Regions from separate parts of the Desulfobaculum senezii genome, predicted to be linked through region 3. Evidence: predicted binding sites of a transcription regulator. Region 3 holds the regulator's gene; each other region holds the start of a gene.
What was found. Region 3 encodes sigma-54, which starts transcription at its own class of promoters, with help from an activator protein. Its sites were predicted from a motif close to CTGGCACGGNNNNTGCTT; they were not measured.

Region 1 (3,984 bases), on a different contig from region 3:
ATAGATGCACACAATGAGCGCCAGCGCCGTAGCCAGCGCCGCCACAACGGACACAATGACGCCCGCCTTGAAGGCCGAATCCTGCCGCGCGGCGGCGTCCTGCGCAATGCTCAGCACCAGCGGCTCCACACTGCGGGCGGCGTTGATGAAGGCGGCCCGCTGGTCGTTCAGAGCGTGGCGCGTCTTCACCAACTGGGCAAAACTGTTCACATAGGCGTCAAGGTCGCTGGTCAGCTGCGAGCGCAGGGCGGCATCAATGTCCGCAGAGGCATCAAGAGCCGTGCGCATCTGGCGGACGGCCCCGGCAAATTTCTGCTCCGCCTTTTCACTGCCGCGGATGATGAAGTCCTTTTCGTACCGGCGCAGCATCAGCTGGCGGTACTGCAGCTCCGGTACGTCCACACGCGCAAAGGTGTTTTCCATGTCGTGCACGCTGCGGCGCATCTCGCCGCGCAGGCCTTGATCCTCACTGAATCCAAGGCGCTCTTCGTACATGACCGCCGTTTTGAAGCTGCCCTCATAGCTTTCAAGGTAGCTCAGCGCCTTTCCGGCGCGCGCCGCAAAGTCCGGGTCGTTGTGCTGCAGATGGCGCAGCCGCGCGCGCACATCGCCCAGGGCGTCTATGGCTTTGTCCGCCCATTGGCGCTCCATGCGCAAGATAAAATTCTTTTCATGCCGCCGCGCCTGAAGCATGGCCGCCCCGGCGCTGCTCGCTTCCTTCTCCAGCAGCATTGTCTGCCGCACACTCCAGCCGCCATACACACTAATGGCGAACACCGCGACCAGCCCGACAAGGGCGATGGCCCCGATGCTGGTCAATTTCATCCGTACAGACATGTCCTCTCTCCCTAACGGGCCGAAGAGCCTTCAGCCCAATGCAAAATTGTCTGTGAACACTCTATCCGCAGATTGCTCCAGAGCCGTACTGCATATCCCTCAGGCGCAGTATGACTTCAATACGCTTAAGCGAATCTATACAAACAACTTTATCATCTGAAATCAAAAGCTTTTTGCCGCCCCGCGCATCTTTGTGCCCGGCCGCGCACTCGGGACGCAGGCCGCAAGCACGCACCATCATCCGCTGCATAACGATGATGCAAAACGTGCCTCCTCACTGCGTGAGCGCACGCATTCACTCAGCACAAAAGCGCAACTCTTGCAAGGTGCAACCTCTGCGAAAACAGCCGCAATCCGGGCCTTTTAACGCATTAAACCCTTATGCGCCGTGCATTGGCGGCGCGCGCTGCGCATCCGTCGCACACTCCTGCACATTCTGGCACGGCCTTTGCGATATACCCCTGCGAAGGCAAAAAATGCCTTCCGGGCAAAAATCGGTAGTGAAGGAGAACACGTATGAGTTTTTCATCCATGTACGTAGGGACGACGGGCATGAAGTCCCACGGCGAACGCATGGGCAATATCGGCAACAATCTGGCCAATGTGAACACCCTCGCCTACAAGAGCGCGGACGTTCACTTCCAGACGCTGATGAGCCAGTTTGCATCCACGGGGTCCTCCCCGGATGTAAGCATGTCGCAAAAGGGGCTTGGCGTCGGGCTTGGCGCCATCCTCACGGATTTCAACATTGGCGGCTTTCAGCCGGGGGCCGAGGCCACGGACCTCGCCATTGCCGGGGACGGATTCTTCCGCGTGACGCAGGACGACAAGGTCCGCTACACCCGCGCGGGCAATTTCCGCTTCGACAAAGAGGGCTTCCTTGTGGACCCCAACGGCTACCACGTGCAGGGCAAGACCATTGACGACAACGGCAACGTTGCCGCCGCCACCACGGACATCCAGTTAACCATGGGCGAGGGCGGCCTTGTGACCGTGCCGCCAAAGGCCACCTCCGCCGTATCGCTGAACGTCAATCTTGGCCTTGCCGCCGACGAAGAGCGCACCTCCGACGCCACGGACCCGTTCTTTGCCCTGCTCAAGAGCTGGGACGGCACCAATGAGGACGGTCCCCTCAGCACCGAAGCCACGGCCTACTCCGCCGCGGTAAAGGTGTATGACGACCAGGGCAACGCCCACACCCTCAACGTGCACTTTGACCCTGTCTCCGCCAGCAACGCGGGCGGCGAGACCACATATGAATTTGTTGCCGGATTCGACCCCGGCGAAGACGGCCGCGCCGCAATGGCGGGAACCAAGGGCGCAGGCCTTGCCATGGCTGGCACCCTGACCTTTGACTCCTCGGGCCAGTTGAAGGGCATGTCGGCCTTCAACTACAGCGGCACAGGCGACGCCAACGACCCCGCCAACTGGACTCCGGCAGGCGTCTCCGAAGATGGCGCGCCCACCTTCGACATGACTTTCCTCAGCGCCGACGAAACCGGGGCCACGGTAACCTCCGGGCCAAGCACCATCAGTCTTGACCTTGGCCTGACAGGCACGGGCTTTGACAGCGGAACAATCGCCTCGGCGGCGGACATCGGGACCGACGCGTCCCTGCTGCCCACCATGACCGGGGCCACCCCGGCCAGCAGGCCGACGACCAACTTCATGGGCACCAGTTCCACCATTACCAAGGCGCAGGACGGCTACGCCGAGGGCTTCCTCTCCAGCATCAGCGTGGACCGCAGCGGCGTGATGGTCGGCAACTTCTCCAACGGCGTAAACAAGGACCTGTTCCAGTTCTCCCTGTTCACCTTTACCAATGAATGGGGCCTGAGGCGCGAAGGCGCCAACCACTTCAGCGCCACGCAGGACTCCGGCGAAGCCGTCGAAGGGACGCCCGGCGAAGCCAACTTCGGCGTCCTTTCAGAACGCACGCTGGAGACCTCCAACGTGGACATGGCCGACCAGTTCGTGAAGATGATTTCCACGGAGCGCGGCTTCCAGGCCAACTCCAAGGTCATCACCACCTCGGACTCCATTTTGGAGATGCTCATCAACATGAAGCGCTAATCTTTCAAGCGCACAGCGAAAAAGACCGCCCCCACCGCACTCTGCTGCTGTGGGGGCGGTCGTGTTTTGTGCCATAAAAAAACGGAGCGCCCCCAAGGGGACGCCCCGTCTCCACTCTGACAAAAGGCCGTCTGGCTATAAACCAAGTGAGGACTTAAAGAATTCGTAATCAATGCTGGAACTCACCAACTGCGCGCCCTGACGGATTTTGATGATGTCGCGCAGTTTGTGGCGCGAGAGGATGCTTTCCATCTTTTTCGCCACGGAATAGGTATCCTCGCGCACGATGACGATGGGCACCTCCAGCACCTCGGAACGGGTGAGGATGATGTCGTTGGGGTACAGATTGCCGGTGAGCACAAGGCAAGGGCAGTTGCCCTCAAGGGCCACAAGCTGCACGTCGGACCTGTCGCCACCAACGATGATGGCGGAGTTCTTGTTTTTGCGGAAGTGGGTCATGAAGTTCTCCACCTGCATGGTGCCGATGAGGAAATTCTCCACCACCTTGTCCGCCTTGTTCTGCGCGGAAATCACCTTGCCCCCAAGGCGCTCCGCAAGGTCGGACACCTTGATGGCGCCCATGAGCGGGTCTTTGGGAATAACGCCCAAAACGCGCACGCCCGCACGCTCCAAACAGGGGCGCAGCATGCCTTCCACCTCGTCCATAAAGGACGGCGGAATGTCGTTCAGGATAACGCCAAGGAGCGACTCGCCAAGGGCCTCGCGCATGGCCATCAGGTAGTCGTACTTCAATTCTTCCTGATACCTGTCGATGATGATGGTCTTCAGGCCAAGGCGTTTGACCACATTGATGGCGTCCACGTCGCAATATTTGCCCGAGTACATGCTGCCCGAGCCAGCAACAATGGTCACATCGTGCCCGGCGCTGACGCGTTTGTAGGCGGCCTCAATGTCGCCCATCAGGTCGCCGCATTCGCCGGAAAAGGCGCGGACCTTAAAATCCTGCGTCACCAGCACGGGGGTGACGTCTGCGGGGTCGTCCTTCAGGCCCAGAATGTCCTGCACGAAATAGGCGTCCTCGTCGCAGGGTTTGCCGTCAATCTCGGTGGGCAT
Region 2 (3,984 bases), on a different contig from region 3:
TGTGTTCACGATTTTTCTTTGGGCGAGATAAAAAGGGGCCTGCGCTTTTGCGCAGGCCCCTTTTTGTTTGGGCAATTACCGGGCGGGAAGCCCGTGGACACGTGAAAAACAAGTGCTGTTCATAACCGGTGCGCGGCGCAAGAAATGGTCATGGGCGACGCGCCTGCGCACCGGGGCGCTGCCGCGTGCGTTGTACGCATCTGAGGTAATAGCTGGTGGGGCCTACTCGGGCATCCACTCTTCAATGCCGCGGGGCGGGTTGGCCGCAAGCCACTGGCGGAAGGCGTCTTCCGTCCGGACGCCGCCCTCAAGCACGGCCCGGTACACGCTGATGCTTGGCACCTTGTCCTCCGGGGGCAGGGCGTGCTTGATAGCGAGGATGGCGGCCTTGGTCTCCGGCGTCAGCCGCGCGCTGATGCGGTCCGCCACCTTTTCGAAATATCCCGCAAAGGGCGACTCCTCAAGGATGTGGATCATGTCGATTTGCCAGTCGTCGCCGTCTTCGTCGCGGTACCACGCGTGCCATTCCACGCACTGCTCCTCGGTGCGGAGCAGGTTGTCGTAGGTGATGCGTGTAATGCGCGGATTCTCCGCCAGCTCCGCAATGGCGGCAAAGCTGTCAGCAAGGCGGAAGTCCGTGGAGTAGATATGAAAATCAATGTCCAAATGGTCCATGATAAGGCCGGTGCGCACGGAGCCGACAGTATTGATGCGGCAACCGTGGCTGGGCCAGATGTCCAGAATGCGGGTGTCGGCGATGATGCGTTTGGCGCGCTCCAGGGCGCGCTCGGCGCGGGTGGTGATGTCGCACATGGTGTCCTCGCTGTGGGCAAATGGTGGTTGTGGTGTGCGGTGAGGAAAGAGGGTGACCACGGGTGGCGGGTCGCCGCCGCGCGTCGCGCCATTGCCGCGCTGTTAGCCGTGCTCGCGGCAGATGCCCAGCTTCTTCATGCGGCTGCGCAGGGTGCTGGGATTGAGGCCCAGAAGCTCCGCCGCGCCGCCGGGACCATGGATTTTCCCCTTGGTCTGCTCCAGCGTTGCGGCGATGTGGTTGGCCATGACGGTGTCCAGCGTACGCGGAGTAAAGGGCGCGTCCTGCGGGTCCGGGCAGGGCTGGGGGCGCGGGGGCGTCTGGGCCAGCCAGTCGAAGTGCAGGGTGGCGCCGCCGGAGAGGATAATGGCGCGTTCCACACAGTTTTCCAGCTCGCGCACGTTGCCGGGCCAGGAGTAGGCCATAAGGCGCTGCATTTCCTCGGGCGGGACGTCGGGCACGCGGCTAAGGCTCAGGCGCCGTGCGGCGCGCGCCGAGAACCACGTCACCAAATCCGGGATGTCCTGCGGGCGCTCGCGCAGGGGCGGAATGGTGACGGGAAAGACGTTGAGGCGGAACCACAAGTCCTCGCGGAAGGAGCCGAGTTCCACCATTTTTTGCAGATTGCGGTGGGTGGCGGTGACGATGCGGATGTCCACGTCCCGCGGCATGCTGCCGCCAACGCGCGTCACCTGATGGTTCTGCAAAACGCGCAGCAGGCGCACCTGCACGCTCTGCGGCAGTTCGCCTATTTCATCCAAAAACAGGGTGCCGCCGTGAGCTTGCTCAAACACGCCCTTCTTGGCGTGGGTTGCCCCGGTAAACGCGCCGCGCTCGTGCCCGAAGAGTTCGGAGTCCATGAGGGATTCGGGTATTGCGCCGCAGTTGACCTTAATAAAGGGGCCGTCGTGACGCGGCGAACGCGCATGGATGACGCTGGCAATGACCTCCTTGCCAACGCCGGTTTCGCCCAGCAGCAGCACGGTATTGGACAGCGGCGCCACCTGCGCCACGCGTTTCATCACGGTTTGCAGGCCGCCTTCGTCGCCGATGACCGCGCCGCTGCGGCTTTCGGACAGCTGCTCGCGCAGGATCTGGTTTTCCCGCGTCAGGCGGGAGTTGGTGCGCAGGAGCTTGCGGTGGCGCAGGGCGTTTGCCGTGGCAATGGCAAAGGGCTCGTGCAGCAGGCTGAGTAGGGTGCCGTGCCCGGAGTGGAACCGCCCGCGCCCGTGGGCGTGCAGGCCCACAACGCCAAGGTGGCGGTCCTCAATCATCATGCGCATGAGCAGAATTGATGTGTCCACCGGATAGATGGTTCCGGCCACGCGCCCGGTGACGGGATCGTCGTCCAGGTCGGCAAGGATGCGGATTCGTGGCCGATCCGGTTCCAGCAGGGTGCGGCACATGTCGTCGGTGATGGCGACCTGCTCGTTCATGGGGTTGCCGCCGCCCGCATCGGCCCGCGCGATGAAGCGAATTGCCTTTACGTCTGGGCGGAACATGTTAATGTACATACCATCTGCCGGAATATGCTGGCGCAAGTATTTCCAGCAGTCGTAGAGGGCTTTTTCGATGTCGAGGCTGCCGCAGATGCGCACTGTGGCGTGGTGGAAAAAATCATTTGTGTTCATGGAGACTCCGTGACGAATGAAACGCGAAATATCGCGATTAGTGCGAAATGTCGCACATGTCAATCGCTATATTTCGCGTTTTTTGTGTGCTGCCGTTTGTAAGGCCCTGAATTTGTTCATTGTGAACGTTGGCACGATTTCTGCCTCTATGGCGTGGTCGTTCGCCATAAGGCGGGCGTGAACGAGTCGACACGACGCAAGTTTTCGCAAGCAAGGAGCTTTCACTCGATATGAAAGAAACCGAAACGAAGCGCTCCGCACCCCAGAGTGCGCGCAAGTCTCGCCGGGACGTGCTGCGCGCCGGGGCGGTCCTGGCTGGTGGCCTCGCCGCCGGAATGCTCCAGGGCTGCGTGACCGGAGAGGAAAAAAAGGACGTCCCCGTGGAGAAATCCCGCACGCCCGTAAGTGCGTGGGACAAGGAGTACGACGTAATCGTCGTCGGCAGCGGATTCGCCGGAATGGCCGCCGCCCTTGAGGCACGTAAGGCCGGAGCGGATGTGCTTGTCGTGGATAAGATGCCCGTCTTTGGCGGCAACTCCGCCATCAACGGCGGCGCGTTTGCCGTTGCCGGTTCTCCCCTGCAGGAGAAGGAAGGCATCAAGGACTCCGTGGACCTTATGGTCCAGGACATGCTCAAGGCTGGCCGCGGCCTGAACCACATGGGCCTTCTGAAAATTGTCGCCGCCGGTACGCGTCCCGCCTACGAGTTCACCCTTGAGCACGGCGTGGAGTACAAGCCGTTCCTGCAGCACTTTGGCGGCCACAGCGTGCCGCGTACCCTGCAGACCACCATCAGCTCCGGCGCGGGCATCATCCGCCCCCTGAAGAAGAGCGCCGAAAAGCTGGGCGTGGCCTTCCGCAGCCGCTGTAAGCTGGAAGATTTTGTCATGGACGAAAACGGTGGCGTGATGGGCCTCGTCGTGCGTGACCGCTACGAGTTCCCGGACGAGAGCACAGGCGAGCTGCGCCGCTTCCGCGCCCGCAAGGCCGTTATTATGTGCTCCGGCGGCTTCTCGCAGGACCGCCGCTTCCGCATGATGCAAAACCCCAATCTGGACGGACGCATCGACTCCACCAACCATCCGGGCGCAACGTCCGAGGGCATGCAGGCCATGTTCGGCGTTGGCGCGGCTCCCGTGCAGATTAACCTGATCCAGCTCGGCCCGTGGACCTCCCCGGACGAGAAGGGCTTTGGCATGGTGTCGCAGTTCAACACCATCGCCGGGTTCCCCAATGGCATCATGGTGGACGTGCGCACCGGCAAGCGCTTCGTCAACGAACTGGCCGACCGTAAGGCCAGAGCCGAAGCCGTTATGACCCGCCTCGACGACGAGGGGCACCCCGTCTACCCCGTGGTGTTCTGTAACGCCAAGGGCGCCGAGCGCGCGCAGACCCTCAAGGCCTGCCTCAAGTACGGCGTGGCGTGGGAGTTTGACACCGTTGAGGAGCTGGCCAAGCACTTCGGCATGCCCGTTGAGGGCTTGAAGCAGCAGGTCGCCACCTACAACGAGGCCGTGCGCACCGGCGAGGACAAGGAATTCG
Region 3 (3,984 bases):
GCTCAAGGATAACCGTAGCGAAGTGGAAAGCGGCGACGCACCCGTGGAAGCCATCTTCTTCACCCCGGCTGACGGGGGCGGCAAGTAGCATGAGTGTCCTTTCAGCCAATGATCTGTGCAAGATCTATGGGCAGCGCAAGGTTGTGCAGGATATCGCCGTCAATGTGGCGCAGGGCGAGGTTGTTGGTCTGCTTGGCCCTAATGGCGCGGGCAAGACCACCACGTTCTACATGCTGGCGGGCATCATCAAGCCCAACGGCGGCGCAGTGCACCTTGACGACGAGGCCATCACCATGCTGCCCCTGCACGAGCGCGCCCGCCTCGGCATGAGCTATCTGCCGCAGGAAAGCTCCATCTTCAAAAAGCTGTCCGTGCGGCAGAATCTGGAGATTATTCTGGAGCAGAGCGGGCTGGACAGCGCAGAGCAGAAGCGGCGCGCGGACCAGCTGCTGGACGAGCTTGGCATCACGCGCCTTGCGGACCAGAAGGCCATGCACCTCTCCGGCGGTGAGCGCAGGCGGCTCGAGATCGCCCGCGCGCTTATTCTGAATCCGAAATTCATGCTGCTGGATGAGCCTTTTGCGGGGATTGACCCCATCGCCGTGGATGACATACAAGGAATTGTACGCGGGCTGAAAGAGAAGGGCATTGGCGTGCTCATTTCCGACCATAACGTCCGCGAAACCCTGCGTATTTGCGACAGGGCCTACCTTGTCTACGAAGGCCGCATCATCCTGAGCGGCACTCCGGAAGAAATTTGTGCCGATCCTAAGGCTCGCCGGGTCTACCTTGGCGAGACGTTCTGCCTGTAACCTTCCGGAAATTCTATATAAATCCCTATATTCAAGAACCTTGCCAGTCTTGGTTGCAAGCTTGTTGTGAATGTGGCATGGTGCTTGTGCGGTCGGTAACGAAGTCCGCACAAGCACCATTTTTTTTAGATGCCGTAGGCACTGTCGCACTTCCGCCCCCTTTGACGGGGCAGCCTGATACGGAATCTGCAACGCCAACATTTCGCAAGAAGACATAAGCCAACATGGCACTTGAACTACGACAACAACTCAAGCTCTCTCAGCAACTGGTCATGACACCGCAGTTGCAGCAGGCCATCAAGCTGCTGCAGCTCTCCCGCGTGGAGTTGGTGGACATGGTCCAGCAGGAACTCCTCGAGAATCCCCTTCTGGAGGAGGCCGCCGTCGAGCCGTCGCAGGAGAAGGCCGAGGCCGAGCAGGACGCCCGGTCGGCAGAAGCCGTAGATAACGGCGAAGCCATGGCCGATGGCGTTGGCGATCAGGACGCGATGCAGGGCGCGGATTGGGAAAACTACCTCGGGGAGTTCTCTTCCACGGGGCGGCAGTCCTCGGCGCGTGAAGCGGAAATCCCGGAGGAGGGCTTGTCCTTTGAGGCCCGCCTTTCGTCCAAGCCATCGCTGGAAGGGCATCTGGAATGGCAGATCCGCCTCTCGGACATGACGCCGGAGCAGGTGAACATCGCAGAGGTCATCCTTGGCAACCTTGGCTCGCAGGGCTACCTGCAAAGCACCGTTGAGGAAATCGCCGAGGAAGCCAAGTGCTCCGTGGACGCCGTGGAGGAAACGCTGCACCGCGTCCAGCGCATGGACCCCGTGGGCGTTGCCGCCCGCGACCCGCGCGAGTGTCTGCTTGTGCAGCTGGAGGTCAACGGCTACGACGACCCCATCCTGCACTCCCTCGTCAGCGACCACCTGGAGGACCTTGAAAAGCGCCGCTACAAGCCGCTGGCGCGCAAGTTCCGCCTCACCCTTGAAGGCCTCAAGGAATACCTCGACTTTCTGCAAACCCTCGACCCCATGCCCGGTGCTGCCTTTGGCAGTGGCGAGGCGCAGTACGTCAGCCCGGATGTGCACGTCTACAAGTACGAGGATGACTTCGTCATCGTGCTCAATGACGACGGTTTGCCGCAGCTGACGGTCAATGATTTCTATCTTGATTCCGTGAAGGATGGGCGCGGCGCGCCGGAGAAGGAATACCTGCACGAGCGCCTGCGTTCCGCCCAGTGGCTGATGAAAAGCCTGTACCAGCGCCAGCGGACCCTCTATAAGGTTATGGAGAGTCTTGTGCGCTTCCAGCGTGGGTTCTTTGAGCATGGCGTGACCCGTCTGAAGCCCCTTATCCTCAAGGATGTGGCCGATGACATCGAGATGCACGAATCCACCATCAGCCGCATTACCACCAGCAAGTATGTGTCCACGCCCCATGGCGTGTTCGAGCTGAAATTTTTCTTCAACAGCGCCCTCGGTATGGACGACGGATCGCAGGTCGGCTCCGAGAGCGTGAAGGCACACATCAAGGAACTCATCGGAAAGGAAGATACCAAAAAGCCTCTTTCGGACGAGAAAATCGCCGAGATCCTCAAAGGGCGGCTTCAGGTCAACATCGCACGGCGAACTGTTGCCAAATATCGCAGCTCCCTCGGCATACCGTCCTCCTCCAAACGCAAGCAGGTCTTTTAGGAGGGGCGGAGCGGCGACAACACCCTTTATTTTCAGGCTGAATGCAAGTACACTTTCCTCTATGGTGAGTATTCGATCCAACCCCAGCAGTTAAGGAGGATCGTCGATGAACATCAGCTTGACCTTTAAGAATTTCGAGCCTTCGGACCATCTCAAGCAGTATGCCCGCAAGCGCTTTGAAAAGCTGATCAAGTACGCCGATACCGGCAATGCCGAGTTGCAGATCAACCTGAGTGTGGAGAAGTTTCGCCACATCGCGGAGGTCTCGCTTGCCGGGGACAATATGAACATGTCCGCCGTTGAGGAATCGGAAGACATGTACTCCTCCATCGACCTTGTGCTGGACAAGATGTCCGCACAGGTCCGCAAGATGCGTGAAAAGGACAAGGACCGCCGCCGCGCGCGCGATACCGTGCGCCAGGAGGACGTCGCCGCCCTTGGCGGATTCGACGCCGAGGACATGGACGCCGCATCCGGCCCTGTCATCGTGCAGGCCGACACCTACACGCCCAAGCCCATGATGGCCGACGAGGCCGCCATGCAGCTGGACACCTTCAAGTATGATTTCCTCGTGTTCCGCAACGCTGAAACCGAACGGGTCAATGTCATCTACCGCCGCAAGACCGGCGAGTACGGCCTCATTGATCCCGGGATGTACGAATGAAGCTCGGAGATTTTGTCGATAGCGATTTGATATTCCCTGAACTTTCGGCCAGAACCAAGTCTTCGGTTCTGGCCGAACTTGTGGCCGGGGCTGCGCAGCATGTGCAGGGCATTGACCCTGAACAGGCCAAGGACGTCCTGCTGGAACGGGAATCCCTCGGCACCACTGGAATCGGCGACGGCATCGCCATCCCCCACGGCAAGCTGGAGGGGCTGGACGACATCGTCGTCGTTGCCGCCAGAAGCCGCGAGGGCGTTGACTTTGATGCGCTGGATTTTAAGCCCTGCCACATCTTCTTCCTTGTGCTTGCGCCGGAAAAGGTGGCCGGGATGCACCTGCGCATCCTTGCCCACATCTCCCGTACCCTTAAGGATGAGAAGTTCCGCACGGCCTTCTTGGAGGCTGGCGATAAGGACGAACTGGTCCGCCTTATCAAGGGAGCCTAAGCATGGAACCTGTCGTGCCGGGAGCGGCCACCGAGCCGGATTTTCCCGTCATTATCCTCTCTGGTCTTTCCGGAGCGGGCAAATCCACTGCCCTGAAGGTTTTTGAGGACCTTGGCTTCGTCTCCGTGGACGGGTTGCCCCCGGATGTCATCCCCGAATTCGTGGACCTGTTTCGCCGTCAGAAAGAAGTGTACCACCGAGGATTGACCCTTGGGCTGGACGTGCGTCACTCGGACTTTACTGCCAAATGGGAACAGACACGGGGTATCCTTGCCGAAAGCGGCGTGGAGCCGCGCGTGGTGTTCATTGAGGCGGGAGAGAATGTCCTGCGCCGCAGGTATGCGGCCACCCGCCGTCCGCATCCGCTGGAGCAGGGCGTTGGG

Region 1: the regulator sigma-54 is predicted to act here: its motif matches at 1,274-1,291, upstream of ACYQ2T_RS11885 (flagellar hook protein FlgE).
Region 2: the regulator sigma-54 is predicted to act here: its motif matches at 2,571-2,588, upstream of ACYQ2T_RS11375 (flavocytochrome c).

The regions. Positions count from the first base shown of each region.
Region 1 is NZ_BAAHYU010000003.1:631,581-635,564, reverse strand. Features, by position in the region: gene ACYQ2T_RS11890 (methyl-accepting chemotaxis protein) at 1-837, opposite strand, end outside; gene ACYQ2T_RS11885 (flagellar hook protein FlgE) at 1,354-2,910, shown strand; gene ACYQ2T_RS11880 (phosphotransacetylase family protein) at 3,046-3,984, opposite strand, start outside.
Region 2 is NZ_BAAHYU010000003.1:501,274-505,257, forward strand. Features, by position in the region: gene ACYQ2T_RS11365 (hypothetical protein) at 223-813, opposite strand; gene ACYQ2T_RS11370 (sigma 54-interacting transcriptional regulator) at 916-2,442, opposite strand; gene ACYQ2T_RS11375 (flavocytochrome c) at 2,673-3,984, shown strand, end outside.
Region 3 is NZ_BAAHYU010000002.1:1,564,998-1,568,981, forward strand. Features, by position in the region: gene ACYQ2T_RS07780 (LptA/OstA family protein) at 1-88, shown strand, start outside; gene lptB (LPS export ABC transporter ATP-binding protein) at 90-812, shown strand; gene rpoN (RNA polymerase factor sigma-54) at 1,037-2,491, shown strand; gene hpf (ribosome hibernation-promoting factor, HPF/YfiA family) at 2,598-3,155, shown strand; gene ACYQ2T_RS07800 (PTS sugar transporter subunit IIA) at 3,152-3,601, shown strand; gene rapZ (RNase adapter RapZ) at 3,604-3,984, shown strand, end outside.